One region of the Undibacterium sp. SXout20W genome, then DNA from elsewhere that is predicted to be linked to it. Evidence: predicted binding sites of a transcription regulator. Region 1 holds the regulator's gene; the other holds the start of a gene.
What was found. Region 1 encodes sigma-54, which starts transcription at its own class of promoters, with help from an activator protein. Its sites were predicted from a motif close to TGGCANGNAANCTGCTTT; they were not measured.
Positions count from the first base shown of each region.

Region 1 (8,113 bases):
GATCACATGCTTCTTGGCGGTCATCGTGCGTGCCGCAATCTGCGTCAGTGCCAGTGATTGCATCATCCATTCATTGCTTGAGAACTTCATTACAATCACATCTGATTTAGCCAATATATATGGCGATGCCAACATGGATAAGACCATCGAAGCCAGAATCACTTGTATCAAATTGGCATCGATGAGATGTAAATCACCCGTCTGATTTAACAACACAAAGCCAAATTCGCCCGCTTGTGCCAATGCGAGACCTGTCCGCAGAGAAACACTCGTTGAATTACCAAACATTTTAGCCAAACCGGAGATCAGCACTAACTTCAATAACATGGGGCCAACGAATAACAGCAACACCATCCAGATATTATTCAAGACGACCGCTAAATTGAGCAGCATACCTATCGTGATAAAGAACAGGCCAAGCAACACGTCCCGAAACGGTTTGATATCTTCTTCAACCTGGTGCCGATATTCAGTTTCAGAAATCAACATGCCAGCAACAAAAGCCCCTAGCGCCATCGACAGCCCCGCTTTGTCCGTCACCCAGGCCGCACCAAGCGTGATCAGCAAGAGATTCAACATAAATAACTCTTGCGAACGCCGCTTAACAACAATTTTGAACCAGGTTCGCATTAGCTTTTGCCCAAGAAACAACAAAATCACTAATACCAAAATCACTTTTGCGCTTGCCCAGGCAAGCGTTTGCAAAATATTGCCCGAATGCGTCGCCAGCGCTGGCACCAATATTAATAAAGGAACAACTGCTAAATCTTGAAATAACAAAATACTAATGATTTGTCGTCCATGCAGACTCTCTAGCTCCAATCGCTCGGTCAGCATTTTTGACACGATTGCGGTCGACGACATTGCCAAGGCACCTCCGAGTGCAAATGCCCCCTCCCAGCCGATCTGAAAAAAACGGGGTAACCACATTGAAGCGCCCCAAGCCGCCAGCATACTGATCAAAATACTCAGAACGACCTGAGCCAGACCAAGACCAAAGACTGCCTTACGCATTGCCATGAGCTTAGAAAGCGAGAATTCCAGTCCAATTGAAAACATCAAAAAAACAACGCCAAATTCCGCCAACGTGTGGGTAACCGCGCCATCTTCGGCAACTTTTAAACCAAATGGCCCAATCAAGATGCCCACAGTAAGATAGCCAAGAATCGGCGGCAATTGCAGCATGCGAAACGCGACCACACCAAGAACGGCGGCGGCTAACAGGACTAAAGTGATATCTAGTGCATTCATACTGTGCATTATTGCCGATTTATGAGAACCAACTGTCGTTTTCATATGCTAAATTTGCATTTTAGCAATACTAATTTCAGTTATTTCTAATTGATTTCTAATTGATTTTTAATTTATTTCTAAATTTATTTTTAAAATTATTTTTAAATCATTTTTGCCTGATTATAACTTCGTTACATCTGGCAAAGTTTTTGCTTTAGCGATTTCGTTTATACTGTGAGGATGAACGATTTGAACGCATCCCCACCTCCAAGCACATTGACGGCGACTGACGACGTCATTGAAAAGGCAGCACTACGTGCCGTGCAATTAGCAACCGACACGTTACAAATTGAAGCTGATGCTTTAATTGCATTACAAGCTCGTCTCAACCAAGAAGATGCCGCCGGCTTTGCTCAAGCAGTACGTTTGGTACTCGCGTGCAAAGGCAGAGTTGTTGTGTCAGGTATCGGCAAATCCGGGCACATTGCCCGCAAAATCGCCGCCACCTTTGCCTCAACTGGCACGCCAGCATTTTTTGTTCATCCAGCTGAAGCAGCTCATGGCGATTTAGGCATGGTCACACCACAAGACGTGTTCATCGCCATTTCCTATTCAGGTGAAGCGGCTGAACTGATGTCCATTTTGCCAATCATTAAACGTTTAGGCGTAAAACTCATTTCCCTGACCGGCAATCCAACGTCCAGCCTAGGGAAAATTGCAGACGTCCATTTAAGTCTGCAAGTTGACAAAGAAGCCTGCCCGCTCAATTTAGCACCAACTGCCAGCACAACGGTCACGTTAGCATTAGGGGATGCCCTTGCTGTCGCCGTATTAGACGCACGCGGCTTCAGGGAAGAGGATTTCGCCCGCTCGCATCCAGGTGGCGCATTGGGAAGAAGGCTACTGACCTATGTCAAAGATGTCATGCGTACAGGAGATGCTATTCCGTGTGTCGCTCCGGATACAAAGCTTACCTCTGCCCTCCTTGAAATCACAAAAAAAGGAATGGCGATGACGGCTGTTGTCGACACAGACCACCATATTGTCGGCGTCTTTACTGATGGTGATCTGCGGCGACTGATGGAAGGTGCTTGTGATTTCACGCAAATCAGCATCGCTGACGTGATGCACACCAAGCCACGCAGCATTCGCGCAGATCAACTCGCCGTCGAAGCCGTTGAGGTAATGGAAACTTATCGCATTAATCAATTACTCGTCACCGATGCACAAGGAAAATTAGTCGGCGCCTTACATATTCACGATTTGACCAGAGCGAAGGTGATTTAATGACTGACGCAACGACGAAAGCAGCCGCCATTAAGCTGATGATATTTGATGTCGATGGCATTTTGACTGACGGGAGTTTGCATTTTAGCGCCGACGGCGAAGCACTAAAAACCTTTAATGTTCTTGATGGTCAAGGTATTCGTCTATTGCAAAAAGCGGGGATCGCTACAGCAATTATCAGTGCACGACAATCCGCCATCGTCTCGAGGCGCGCCTCCGACCTTGGGATTACCCACGTCCGTCAGGGTATCCACGACAAAAAAACGGCATTTTTTGAGTTACTGGCTGAATTGAACTTCGACAGCAAAGAATGTGGTTTTATCGGCGATGATGTGATTGATTTACCCGTATTGAGCCGCGTAGGATTCGCGGCCAGCGTACCAAATGGACATCCGGAAGTTCGTTATCGCGTTGACTACGTGACAGTTGCGAGCGGCGGCAAAGGTGCTGTCCGCGAAGTCTGCGATTTTATTTTACAGGCACAGAATAAATACCAATTAGTTCTATCTGAATATTTAGCATGAAAGCGCAAATCACTATAGACCGGGCACGAATATGGATTGCAGTCGCAATCCTGGGGTTTATTGCGCTTGGCAGTTTTTGGATCGAAAATGCATTCCGCCAACGTGGTGTAGAAGATGCGCGAAAATCCATGATCCGTTTGGAGCCGGATTATTATGTTGAGAAATTCAACTTCATACGACTGTCTAATAGCAGTAAAGCCAATTATCATTTGACGGGCGAAAAGCTGATTCATCTTCCGCGTACCGATCAGTATGAGATTACCAATCCACGGATTAATAGCTTCGCTGACATGCGTCCGCCAGTAACTATCATTGCCGGACGGGCCATTGTTGATCAAAAATCTGACACCGTACATCCCAAGCGTGAACACGATGTCGTGCGTTTATATGACAACGTACTAGTTGAACGTCCGGACGGTGAAAATTCCCATGCAATGCGACTGGAAACGGATTATCTGACGCTTACACCGGATGATGACCTCATCACCTCAGATCATCAAGTCACTTTATTTACCGAAGGTATAGAAGCTCATGCGGTAGGTATGGTCGCCAACAATTCCACCCAGCACTTGGAGTTACTGAGCAAAGTACGTGCACGTTTAAAAAAACGTGGTAGTTGACAACTTACCTGACCAGACAAAAATTTAGAAAGTACATCATGCGCCTGACTCTCAATTCATCACTTCAAATTGTGAGCTCCATCCTGTTTGTGGGCCTGGGCTCATCGTTCGTTTTGCCTGCGTACGCAGAAAAAGCAGATAGCCAGAAAGAAATGGTTATTGAAGCAGAACATTTGACCAGCGATGGAAAATCGAACATCACAACGGCCACTGGCGATGTCCTGATTACCAAGGGAACACTCACCGTCAGAGCAGAACGGGCAATTGCGAGCAAAACACCAGATGAATTCCAACATGTGAAGTTCTTCAATAAGCCCGGCACCAAAGTCACTTTTCGTCAAAAACGGGACGGCGGCTCGAATCTTTGGGTAGAGGGCGAAGCTGAACGCGCCGAATATGACGAAAAAACAGAATTTGTAAAATTCATTGGTAACGCTAAAGTTCGCTATCTCGACGGTAAAAAAGTGACTGACGAACAAGAGGGCGAATACCTCTCGTATGACAGTAAAAATGATATTTTTGTCGGCACTAACGCAAGCAATGGTGCCGCCGTCTCTGGTGGTGGCAGAATTCGCTTAACCATCCAACCCAAAACCGATAAATAAAAGCGACTTAAGCAAACTAAGATGCAAACCAATAACTCTCAAAATATTAGCACGCTAGTGGTTAAAGGCCTTAAGAAACGCTACGGTGCGCGGCAGGTTGTCAGAGATGTCTCTCTGTCGGTCAAAAGTGGCGAGGTGGTTGGTTTGCTCGGCCCCAATGGCGCTGGAAAAACGACCTCGTTTTATATGATCGTTGGCCTTGTTGCATCTGATGATGGACGTATCAGTATTGACGGTACGCCAATGTCTGGTTTAGCGATCCATGAGCGCGCTGTACTGGGCTTATCTTATCTCCCCCAGGAAGCCTCTGTATTTAGAAAACTAACCGTCGAAGAAAATATTCGGGCAGTTTTAGAGCTACAAAAAGATAATAACAAAAAGTATTTATCTAGCGACGAAATTCAACGTCGGCTCGATGCGTTACTCGCCGATTTACAAATTGAAAAAATTCGTGAAAGCCAGGCCTTATCTTTATCTGGTGGTGAACGGCGCCGTGTTGAAATCGCCAGGGCGCTAGCAACTAATCCACGTTTTGTTTTATTAGATGAACCATTTGCCGGTGTCGATCCGATCGCCGTGATTGAAATTCAACGGATTGTTCGCTTCCTCAAAGAACGTGGTATTGGCGTCTTGATTACGGATCACAATGTGCGTGAAACCCTGGGTATTTGTGATCATGCCTACATCATCAATCAAGGTGCCGTTTTAGCAAGCGGAAAACCAGAAGAAATCATTGAAAATGAATCAGTGCGCCGGGTTTACCTTGGAGAGCATTTCCGCATGTGACGGAAAATATCATGAAGCAAAGTCTCCAGCTACGCACCTCCCAACATTTGGCGCTCACGCCACAATTACAACAATCGATACGGCTGTTGCAATTGTCGACTCTGGAATTACATCAGGAGCTGGAAAGCTTATTGATTGAAAATCCGTTATTAGAGCGTGTGGACGACCCGATGGATAATGCAGTTCGCCTTTTGGCTGACGGCGCAATCAATAGCGCCAGCTCAACGCCTGATGCTGGCATGGAAGTATCAAATGGCCAGGATAATCTCAACAATGGAGCAGAATCACCGTCAGACAACGAATTTACCGTCAATGACAGTGTCAGCGCCAACGAAGAGGAATGGAGCTTCAACGAGGCGCCCAATGGCCAATACAATGCCGAAGATGATGACGGACATCGGCAGTTAGAGGCTGCCCACATCGGCCTGCGCGAGCATTTACTCGAACAGATGCGGCTAAGTTTGCGCGAACCGCGTGACCTGGCTCTGGTGGAATTAATCATCGATGCGCTTAATGATGATGGTTATATGACGGAAACTTTAGAAGAAATTCATGCTGGTCTGCCCATCGATCTGAGCGTTGAACTTGAAGAATTACAGTTCGCGCTGTCGATGCTACAGAGTTTTGATCCGGCCGGTGTCGGCGCCAGAAGCCCATCAGAATGTCTGGCATTGCAGATCAAGCGTTTGCCACATATTCCGTTTGTGACCCGCCGTCTCGCATTGAATATTGTTGAAAATCAATTAAATTTATTTGCGCAACGCGACTTCACGAAATTAAAGAAAATTTTTGACTGTGATGACGAAGATTTGCGCGAAGCACAAATTGTTATACGAACATGTAAACCACGGCCAGGTAGCGACTTTGCGAAAACCAGTTCTGATTATGTTGTGCCTGACGTCATCGTTAAAAAAACGGCTGACGGTTGGCAAGTAGTGCTCAATCAGGATGTCATGCCTAAACTACGTGTCAGCAGTATGTATGCGAATCTGATGCGGCAACATCGTGGCGAAAGTGGGCTTAGTTCGCAGTTACAGGAAGCACGCTGGTTAATCAAAAACATGCGGCAACGCTTTGAGACAATTTTGCGCGTTGCACAAGCGATAGTAGAAAGACAGCGTAATTTTTTTACGCATGGTGCTGTCGCGATGCGCCCCCTTGTTTTGCGCGAAATAGCTGATACACTAGGATTACACGAGAGCACCATTTCTCGTGTTACGACCCAAAAATACATGTTGACCCCACATGGCATGTTTGAGTTAAAGTATTTTTTCGGCAGCCATGTCGCGACGGAAACCGGGGGGGAAGCATCGTCCACCGCGATACGAGCACTCATCAAGCAGTTGATAGGAGCAGAAGACCAGAAAAGCCCACTCTCTGACAGTAAAATCGCAGACATGCTGGGTGAACAAGGCATGGTAATTGCACGACGTACCGTCGCCAAATACCGCGAAGCCCTGAAAATCCCACCAGTGAGTATGCGTAAATCTTTGTAACATCGTCCTTGTATTTACGGTTTAAATTGCTATATATGATTTAGCTCAAAACATTTCTAATGAAACGAGCTTATCGTTATAGCAAGCAACATTACCATAGGAGCACAGTATGAATCTCACCATCAGTGGACATCACGTCGAAGTAACTCCTGCAATTCGCGAATACGTACATACCAAGCTGGAACGAGTCCGGCGTCACTTCGATCAGGTCATTGATATTGCCGTCATCTTGACGGTAGACAAGCTCCGGGAGAAAGAGAAACGTCACAAAGCCGATATTAATCTGCACATTAGCGGAAAAGATATTCATGTTGAAAGTCTGGCACATGATTTATATGCAGCTATCGATGCACTGGTAGACAAACTGGATCGTCAAGTGATTAAACACAAAGACAAAATCCAGGAACACCACCACGATGCCATCAAACACATGCCAGATCCGGCTTCGGCATAATTGCCACCTCCTGATTTATCAGGAACACTAAAACAAGGACGCTCTATAGCGTCCTTTTTTATTTGTTTCAGGATCAAAACTTTGCATTTCTAAAAGTCGTGACGACAACTCAAGTGAAGCATAAAATAGATGCTTCAACACGATCATTTTATTGGTACTCCTATGAGCGAATTCGTCGTCACCTCAGTTAAAAATCATATTGGCTTCATCACACTCGACCGCCCCAAAGCACTCAACTCTTTATCACTCGATATGGTACGTGCCATCACTGCCAGCTTGCTACTATGGCGTGACGATGACGATGTTCGCGCTGTGTTCGTTCACAGCAGTAGCGAAAAAGCATTTTGTGCAGGTGGTGACATCCGATTTTTTTATGATGTTGGCACTGCGACACCAAAAGGTGATAGTGCGCTGTTGGAAGATTTTTTTACTGAAGAATATGCACTTAATCATTTAATTCATTTTTATCCAAAACCGTATATTTCCCTGATGAATGGGGTTGTTATGGGGGGTGGCATGGGCATCGCACAAGCTGGGCCTGATTGTTCATTACGAATCGTTACCGAGCGCACTAAAATGGCAATGCCTGAAGTCAATATTGGTTTATTTCCAGATGTGGGTGGCGGCTACTTTTTGTCTCATACACCAGGACAAATCGGCACCTATTTAGGCTTAACAGGCGACATCATCGGTGCTGCCGATGCACTCTATGCGGGTCTGGCGGATGTGTTTATTCCAACATCTGAAATCCCTGCCCTGATAGACTTCCTAGGTAATAACGAAGCGGCAGATCTGCGTAAAGCAATTCACGAATTTGCATGTCCTTATGCAGCACAGGTTGAGCCTTCGCATAGCAAACTTGCTACACAGCGTGCCGAGATTGATACACTATTTTTTGGCGATAGCGCTAAGGACATCACTCAAAGGCTCGAAGAGAGCGATAGCGCCTTTGCTCAGACCACTCTGGCAACGATGGCTAAACCCTCGCCTTTACTCATCAGTGTCACTTTGGAACAACTGCGGCGCAGCGCTAGCATGTCGGTCTCAGATTGCCTTCGCATGGAAAGAACGATGGTGCGCCACTGTTTCAAACATGGTGAGGTTTTAG
Region 1 covers NZ_JBMPPH010000002.1:51,569-59,681, reverse strand. Annotated here, with positions in the region: gene ACO0K1_RS01940 (cation:proton antiporter) at 1-1,296, opposite strand, end outside; gene ACO0K1_RS01935 (KpsF/GutQ family sugar-phosphate isomerase) at 1,510-2,520, shown strand; gene ACO0K1_RS01930 (KdsC family phosphatase) at 2,520-3,044, shown strand; gene lptC (LPS export ABC transporter periplasmic protein LptC) at 3,041-3,664, shown strand; gene lptA (lipopolysaccharide transport periplasmic protein LptA) at 3,703-4,269, shown strand; gene lptB (LPS export ABC transporter ATP-binding protein) at 4,291-5,055, shown strand; gene ACO0K1_RS01910 (RNA polymerase factor sigma-54) at 5,067-6,551, shown strand; gene hpf (ribosome hibernation-promoting factor, HPF/YfiA family) at 6,661-7,005, shown strand; gene ACO0K1_RS01900 (enoyl-CoA hydratase/isomerase family protein) at 7,168-8,113, shown strand, end outside.

Region 2 (8,113 bases), on a different contig from region 1:
TACCGTGAAGATAAAGCCGGTCAGATTCTGCAAGAAGGTATTAATGAAGCGGGTGGTATGAGCTCATGGATTGCGGCAGCAACGTCCTACTCGACCAACAATCGCGTCATGATTCCGTTCTACACTTACTACTCGATGTTCGGTCTGCAACGTATCGGCGATCTGGCATGGGCAGCGGGCGATATGCGTGCACGTGGCTTCTTATTGGGTGGTACTGCTGGTCGTACGACATTGAACGGTGAAGGCTTGCAGCACGAAGATGGTCATAGCCATGTATTGGCTTCGACGATTCCAAACTGCGTTCCTTACGATCCTACGTTTGCGCATGAAGTGGCAGTCATTATTCATGACGGTCTGCGCCGCATGGTGACAGAGCAAGAAGACGTGTTCTACTACATCACATTGATGAACGAGAACTACAGCCACCCAGGTATCAAACCAGGTCAGGAAGAAGGCATCATCAAAGGTCTGTATCAGTTGCAACAATCTGCACAAACAACAAAACACCGTGTGCAGTTGATGGGCTCCGGTACGATTTTGCGTGAAGTCGTCGCTGCTGCTGCATTGTTGGAAAGTGACTGGGGTATTGCGGCTGACGTCTGGTCAGCACCATCCTTCACATTGCTGGCACGTGATGGTCAGGATGCAGAACGTTGGAATATGTTGCACCCAACCGAAACAGCACGTTTGCCGTACATCACACAATGCCTGAAAGATACACAAGGTCCTATCGTGGTATCGACAGATTACATGCGTACATTTGCAGAACAAGTTCGTGCGTTTATTCCTAAAGACCGTAGTTACAAGGTTCTGGGTACAGATGGCTTCGGTCGCTCCGATTCACGTGAAAAATTGCGTGAATTCTTTGAAGTGAACCGTTACTTCGTGGTGATCGCTGCATTGAAATCATTGGCTGATGAAGGTGCCTTGTCCGCTTCCGTGGTAGCACAAGCCATTACGAAATACGGTATCAACGCAGACAAACCGAATCCGGTCACTGTGTAAAACATGCGCGAGGGCTGCACCGCACGCCCTCGCACGATTGCATCCTGGAACGGTGCGCTGTGGTGCGCACCCTACGAAAGAAACGTAAACGGAGCTATTTTATGAGCGCAATTGAAGTCAAAGTACCAGATATCGGTGATTTCAAGGAAGTTGAAGTCATTGAACTGATGGTCAAAGTCGGCGATACCATCAAAGTGGATCAGTCATTGATCACTGTAGAATCTGACAAAGCAAGTATGGAAATTCCTTCCAGCCATGCCGGCGTCATTACCGAAATTAAAGTTAAAGTTGGCGACAAAGTTGCTGAAGGTTCTTTGTTGGTGTTGGTTGAAGCCACTGCTGGCGCGGCTGCACCTGCTGCAGTCCCAGCGCCTGCAGCCGCCCCTGCCGCAGCGGCGCCAGTTGCTGCCGCTCCAGTTGCAGCAGCACCAGCACCAGCACCAGCACCAGCACCAGCACCAGCACCATCACCAGCCGCTGCTCCTGCTGTGTCAGCGACTGCGCCGGCTGCGACTGCCAGCGCAGGCAAGGCACATGCGTCACCATCTATCCGTAAGTTTGCGCGTGAATTAGGTGTTGATCTGAGCCGTGTTGCTGGCTCTGGTCAAAAAGGCCGTATCACGCAAGAAGACGTACAAAATTTTGTTAAAGGCATCATGGCAGGTAGCACCGCCGTGGCTGCGGTGGCAGCACCAGTGGCTAAAAATGGTAGCGGCGCAGGTCTGGATTTATTGCCTTGGCCATCATTGGACTTCAGCAAATTTGGGTCTACTGAATTGCTGCCGCTGTCGCGCATCAAAAAACTCAGTGGCCCAAATCTGCACCGCAACTGGGTCATGATCCCGCACGTGACGCAATTTGATGAAGCAGACATTACTGGTCTGGAAGACTTCCGTAAATCGTCGAATGATGCATTGGTTAAATCTGGCGTTAAATTAACCATGTTGGCGTTTGTAATCAAAGCCAGCGTTGCTGCCTTGAAAAAATTCAAAGCATTCAATGCGTCCCTCGATGCGACGGGCGAAAATCTGATTCTGAAGCAGTACTACAACATCGGTTTTGCGGCGGATACACCGAACGGTCTGGTAGTTCCTGTCATCAAAAATGCGGATCAAAAAACCTTGTCGCAGATCGCTGTTGAAATGGGCGAATTGTCCGCACAAGCGCGCGATGGCAAGCTCAAGCCAGCCGATATGCAAGGCGCGACATTCACAATCTCTTCTCTGGGTGGTATTGGTGGTACTGCATTCACACCGATTATCAATGCGCCTGAAGTCGCTATTCTGGGCTTGTCGAAATCCAGCATGAAACCAGTCTGGGACGGCAAACAATTCGTGCCACGCCTGATGTTGCCACTGTCCTTGTCCTACGATCACCGCGTGATCGATGGCGCGATGGCTGCGAAATTTACTGCATATCTGGCGGATGTTCTGGCTGATCTGCGTAAAACCTTGCTGTGATTGGAGAGCATGCGATGAGTACAGTTGAAGTCAAAGTCCCGGATATCGGCGATTTTAAAGAAGTCGAAGTGATTGAGTTGCTGGTCAAAGTCGGCGATACCATTAAGGTTGATCAGTCTTTGATTACCGTCGAATCCGACAAAGCAAGTATGGAAATCCCTTCCAGTCATGCAGGTGTGATCAAAGAATTGCGCGTCAAGCTCGGTGATAAAATCGCCGAAGGTAGCTTGTTGTTGATCGTGGAAGCAGAAGGCGGTGCTGCTGCGCCGACCTCTGCCGCCGCGCCAGCTTCCACACCAGCACCTGTTGCAGCAGTATCTGCACCGGCAGCGCCAGTAGCTGCTCCGGCAGTCGTTGGCATCGTTGAAGTTAAAGTGCCAGATATCGGTGATTTCAAAGAAGTGGAAGTCATTGAATTGATGGTCAAAGTAGGCGATACCATTAAAGTTGATCAGTCATTGATTACAGTGGAATCTGACAAGGCAAGTATGGAAATTCCATCTAGTCATGCAGGTGTGGTCAAAGAAGTGAAAGTCAAAGTCGGTGATAAAGTTGCCGAAGGTTCGTTGTTATTGCTGGTGGAAGCGGCGGGTGCTACAGCTACTGCAGCTCCGGCAGCTCCAGCGGCTGCACCAGCTGCCGTTGCTTCCGCAAGCGCACCTGCAGCGCCAGCACCGGTGGCGTCTGGCTACACTGGTCAGGTCGATGTGCAATGCGACATGATGGTTCTGGGTGCGGGTCCCGGAGGTTATTCAGCAGCGTTCCGTTCGGCTGATCTGGGTCTCAATACTGTGCTGGTCGAAAAATATGCGGCACTCGGTGGCGTCTGCCTGAACGTGGGTTGTATTCCATCCAAAGCACTGTTGCACGTGGCAGCGGTGATCGATGAGACCTCGCACATGGAAGCACTTGGCGTGAGCTTTACAAAACCAAGCATCGATATCGACAAACTGCGCGGCTACAAAGAAAGCGTCATCAAAAAAATGACGACTGGCTTAGCTGGTATGGCAAAAGCACGTAAAGTCAATATCGTTCAAGGCGTTGGTCAGTTCCTCAGCCCTTATCATATCGAAGTGACCGCCGCCGACGGCACCAAAAAAGTGGTGCAGTTCAAACAAGCGATCATCGCAGCGGGTTCTTCTGTTGTGAACTTGCCGTTCGTTCCAACTGATCCACGTATCGTTGACAGTACAGGCGCGTTGGAATTGCGTCAGATACCAAAACGTATGTTGGTCATCGGTGGCGGCATTATCGGTCTGGAAATGGCGACGGTCTATTCCACACTCGGTGCGCGTATTGATGTCGTCGAAATGATGGATGGCCTGATGCAAGGCGCTGACCGGGATATGGTCAAGGTCTGGCAGAAGTTCAACGAAAAACGTTTTGACAACATCATGTTGAAAACTAAAACGGTTGGCGTTGAAGCACTCCCAGAAGGCATCAAAGTCACTTTTGCAGCTGCCGTCGAAGGCGAAACAGCACCGGCACCGCAATTGTACGATCTGGTGTTAGTGGCGGTCGGACGTAGCCCGAACGGCAAAAAAATCGCTGCAGATAAAGCAGGTGTGGCTGTGACTGACCGTGGTTTCATTAACGTCGACAAACAAATGCGTACCAACGTACCGCATATTTTTGCAATTGGTGATCTGGTCGGACAACCAATGCTGGCGCATAAAGCAGTGCACGAAGCACATGTGGCTGCCGAAGCAGCAGCAGGCGAAAAAGCCTACTTTGATGCTTCTGTCATTCCTTCTGTCGCTTACACTGACCCAGAAGTAGCATGGGTAGGTGTGACCGAAGATGAAGCTAAAGCTAAAGGTCTGAAAGTTGAAAAAGGCTTGTTCCCATGGATGGCTTCTGGTCGTGCAGTAGCAAATGGCCGTGACGAAGGCTTCACGAAGTTGATTTTTGATGCGGAAACCAAACGTATTGTGGGCGGTGGTATCGTTGGCACCCATGCGGGCGATATGATCGGTGAAATTGCGTTGGCGATTGAAATGGGTGCTGATGCAGTGGATATCGGTAAAACGATTCACCCACATCCAACTCTCGGTGAATCCATTGGTATGGCTGCCGAAGTCTATAAAGGCGTCTGTACCGACTTGCCACCACAGCGTAAAAAATAAGCTGATAGTGTCATTCTAAAAAACCGCGATCGAGGTCGCGGTTTTTTTATGCCTGTCTGCAAAGCATTACCCTACGTTGTCGCCGCCCTATTAAAAAAATAGTGTCCTATCTGTTATTCTGGCAACTTTCCGACCGACGTGAAAAGGCAAGCATCAACCATGGCTCAGCAAACGACACTACTGCGTAGAACGCGCCTTTTTGCGACACGATGCATCGTGACTTGCTTGTTATTGACCACCTCACTCTCATGGGCCACCAACGATCGCGAATGGGTCGGTACTTGGATGGCCGCTCCAGATCAGGTCGGTCCGCCACTGAAGGCGCAAACGATCAGACAGGTGATACGGTCCAGTATCGGTGTAAAACGTGTCCGCATCCGTCTCTCGAACCAATATGGCAAAGAACCGCTCGAGCTGGGCGCGATCCATCTGGCAACGCATACCAATGGTGCCGCGATCACACCAGGGAGTGATCATGTGGTTACGTTTAGTCGTAAGCCTCGTATCACGATTCCTGTTGGCGAAACTGTCCTGAGTGATCCCATCGACATGACGATTGCGCCGTTGCAGGAACTGGCAATTAGTATGTTCCTGCCGTCAGGGATTATCGCATCTACACAGCATGGAACTGGCATGCAAACCGTGTATTCGGTACTAGAAAAGGACGTGACCGCGGCGATTGATTTACCCCAGCCAGAAAAAGACGACAGCCGCTATTTTTTAGCAGATATTGAAGTATCGGGAGCGCGTGATGGACATGCGATTGTCGTGATTGGGGATTCAATTACCGATGGTGTCGGTTCGACGAACGATAAGAATGCACGCTGGACGGATATTCTCGCTGAACGCTTACATGCCGAAGCCAGGCTGTCTTCCATCGCTGTTCTGAATGCGGGCATCAGTGGTAATCGAATTCTGAACGATGGTGTGGAGCCGTTTGTCGGACCAAGTATGCTGACACGACTAGAGCGCGATGTGCTGTCCAAGCCGGGCGTTAAATGGGTCATGGTGTTTGGCGGTATCAATGACATCAGCGCTGCGAATGTGCTGCATTCTTCCAAGGATAAGGTCACGGTGGCGCAACTGATTCAGGGAATGACCAGCTTGATTAACAGGTCGCATGAAAAGGGCTTGAAAGTATGGGGTGCAACGATTCTGCCAAACGGGGGCACTGTCGGCATTATCGGTCACAGCGCCAATGGCGAAAAAATGCGACAAGAGCTCAATGCCTGGATACGTCAGTCAGCGGCTTTTGATGCCGTGATTGATGTCGATCGCGTACTAGCCTCACCTGACCGACCTGCGCAACTCGCTCCGGAATTTGATAGCGGTGATCACACGCATCCCAATGACGCAGGTTATCGCGCGATTGCTGATGCGGTTGATCTGAAGCTGTTTTCTGACACGCTTAAAACGACGACTCGGCGTAATGGTAAGTAGGATCTTAGATTTTAGTTTTTGTTGGTATCAACCAGCTTATTGATCAGCTCTTGTGGAATTGCTTGACCATTCGCACTCAACTGGCGGACAGTTTCGTGAAGAAGTTGCATGCGGACGATTTTTAAAACTGCTGATGCGATGATGCCGACGATAGGGATGAGGAGTGCGATGATGGGAATGAAAACGGGAGACACGTCGGTGAATGCATTCATGGTGGTCTTTCTTGGCTAGTTAGCGTGTTACCTGAGACGGAGATCGTTTGTATTACAAATGATGATTGTGAGAAATATATTAGCACGCAATTCTGGTGATAGAAATACAAGTTGCTAAAGCATCTGTTTTTTTGGTTGCGGAGTATAGCGCAGTGTTTGTTTCATGTGATTCTATTACTGACGGAGCAGTTTCTACAGACGACAAGAATACACGCTGACCTGATTTGCTGGTAAAGCGCTTACAACGTTGCTATGCACTCTCATTCATTACCGTGCTGAACGCTGGTATTGGTGGTAGTAACGGTAATAGCGCTATTATCGATAATTGCCCATTGAACGATGGCGCTGATCCTTTTGTAGACCCCGGCATGCTCTTACGATCAGAACACGGTGTGTTGTCCAAGCCACGTGTTCGATGGCCCATGTTTGCGAGCCGGATTCAATCATATTACTGCGCCACACGGTTTCATTTTCTCCTGTGCAAAATTTTGTCTTAGGTGCTGAAACCTGTCGATATTTTTTACATTAAAGAACTCACCTTATTCGTTGAGATTCTTAACTCATTGAATTTATTAAGATAATTTAATTTTTGAAGAGCTGGTACGATTCGTGCTGCTTTAAAGCACATAGCTACTAATTTTAAATTACTCTGGAGAATAATGTGAATATTGTAAAAAAGATTACAATTTTAGCGACCTTCGCATCATTTGGTTTGCTTGCATTGATGCCTTTAAGCGCTTCAGCAAATGTGGTGACATTTAACGATATTTCCGGTAACCCAGGTTCCTCATTTACTTCTGGAGGTTTCCAATTTACCGGTACTAACACCTACGCTTGGGCACCGGGCGGCGGCGGAGCAAATAATGGAACTGAAAACCTCATCGTTGGTTACCACGGTGGGTTTACGATTACGAAAGTAGGCGGTGGAGAATTTACTCTTAACCAATTGGATGCCGGTCTAAGTTGGTATACGTCTGATCCATCGTGGGTTGTTTCTGTAGGTGGTGATTTGATCACATTGAACCATAGCTATCAGACCTTTACATTCGACAATTTGACCAATGTGACTTCAGTTACGGTGTCTTCTGCGCCAAACGATGGGTACTTGGCTTTTGATAACATAGTAACTGATGCAAATGTTCCAGAACCTGCAACTTTATTGCTGTTTGGATTAGGGATGGCCGGCTTAGCCACTGCGCGCAAGAAAAAGCAAAGCTAAGTACAAAAAAATACCCGGTTCTTTACTGGGTTTTTTTTCGACAAAAATTCATACATGCAAGACGGGAACAACCCGCCCAAACTATTCAGGCCTTATCACGCCTCATAAGGGCGCCGATTGTATTCGCCCATTGGACCGTGTATGACAACATTTAAAAGTGCAGGCCGACGTAAAACAACGGGATATTCGCCTTTTTCATCCGATGCAGTGACCAGAGAGAATATGTGAGCAATCCCGCAGAGAGAATATGTGGGTTTCCGCCTGCTTGTTCGTACATATCAATGTCGTTTCCGGTGTAGCCATTTTCTCCACGTACATGTGTGTAATAGGTAGTGACATGAAGAAGATTTGATATCACGGAAGTACCGAGAACACTTTGCGCATAGGGCGAATTGTGAAGTCCCTTTTTTTGAATAACGATTTCCCCGACCAATGCCGAAGTCACCAAACCTGACGCCGCAATCAATTGCATCTGCGTTTGACTAAAACTGGCATCTGGCTCCGTAGCGCGCGTTACGCCGCTAAATATCGAACCACCAGGGCGAGGCACCGCGACAGAAATGTCTGTGGCGCCAAATGCATCGTAGAACAAGGCGTGACCTGCTTCATGTATATAGATGCTGCTATAGATCCCGCTAATAGTCTAGATTG
Region 2 covers NZ_JBMPPH010000010.1:105,789-113,901, forward strand. Annotated here, with positions in the region: gene aceE (pyruvate dehydrogenase (acetyl-transferring), homodimeric type) at 1-1,005, shown strand, start outside; gene aceF (dihydrolipoyllysine-residue acetyltransferase) at 1,107-2,465, shown strand; gene lpdA (dihydrolipoyl dehydrogenase) at 2,480-4,591, shown strand; gene ACO0K1_RS07845 (SGNH/GDSL hydrolase family protein) at 4,808-6,031, shown strand; gene ACO0K1_RS07850 (hypothetical protein) at 6,043-6,243, opposite strand; gene ACO0K1_RS07855 (PEP-CTERM sorting domain-containing protein) at 6,905-7,462, shown strand; gene ACO0K1_RS07860 (hypothetical protein) at 7,614-8,054, opposite strand.
Region 2: ACO0K1_RS07855 (PEP-CTERM sorting domain-containing protein) is a predicted target of sigma-54. The motif match lies at 6,842-6,859, and genes of this name have one in related genera.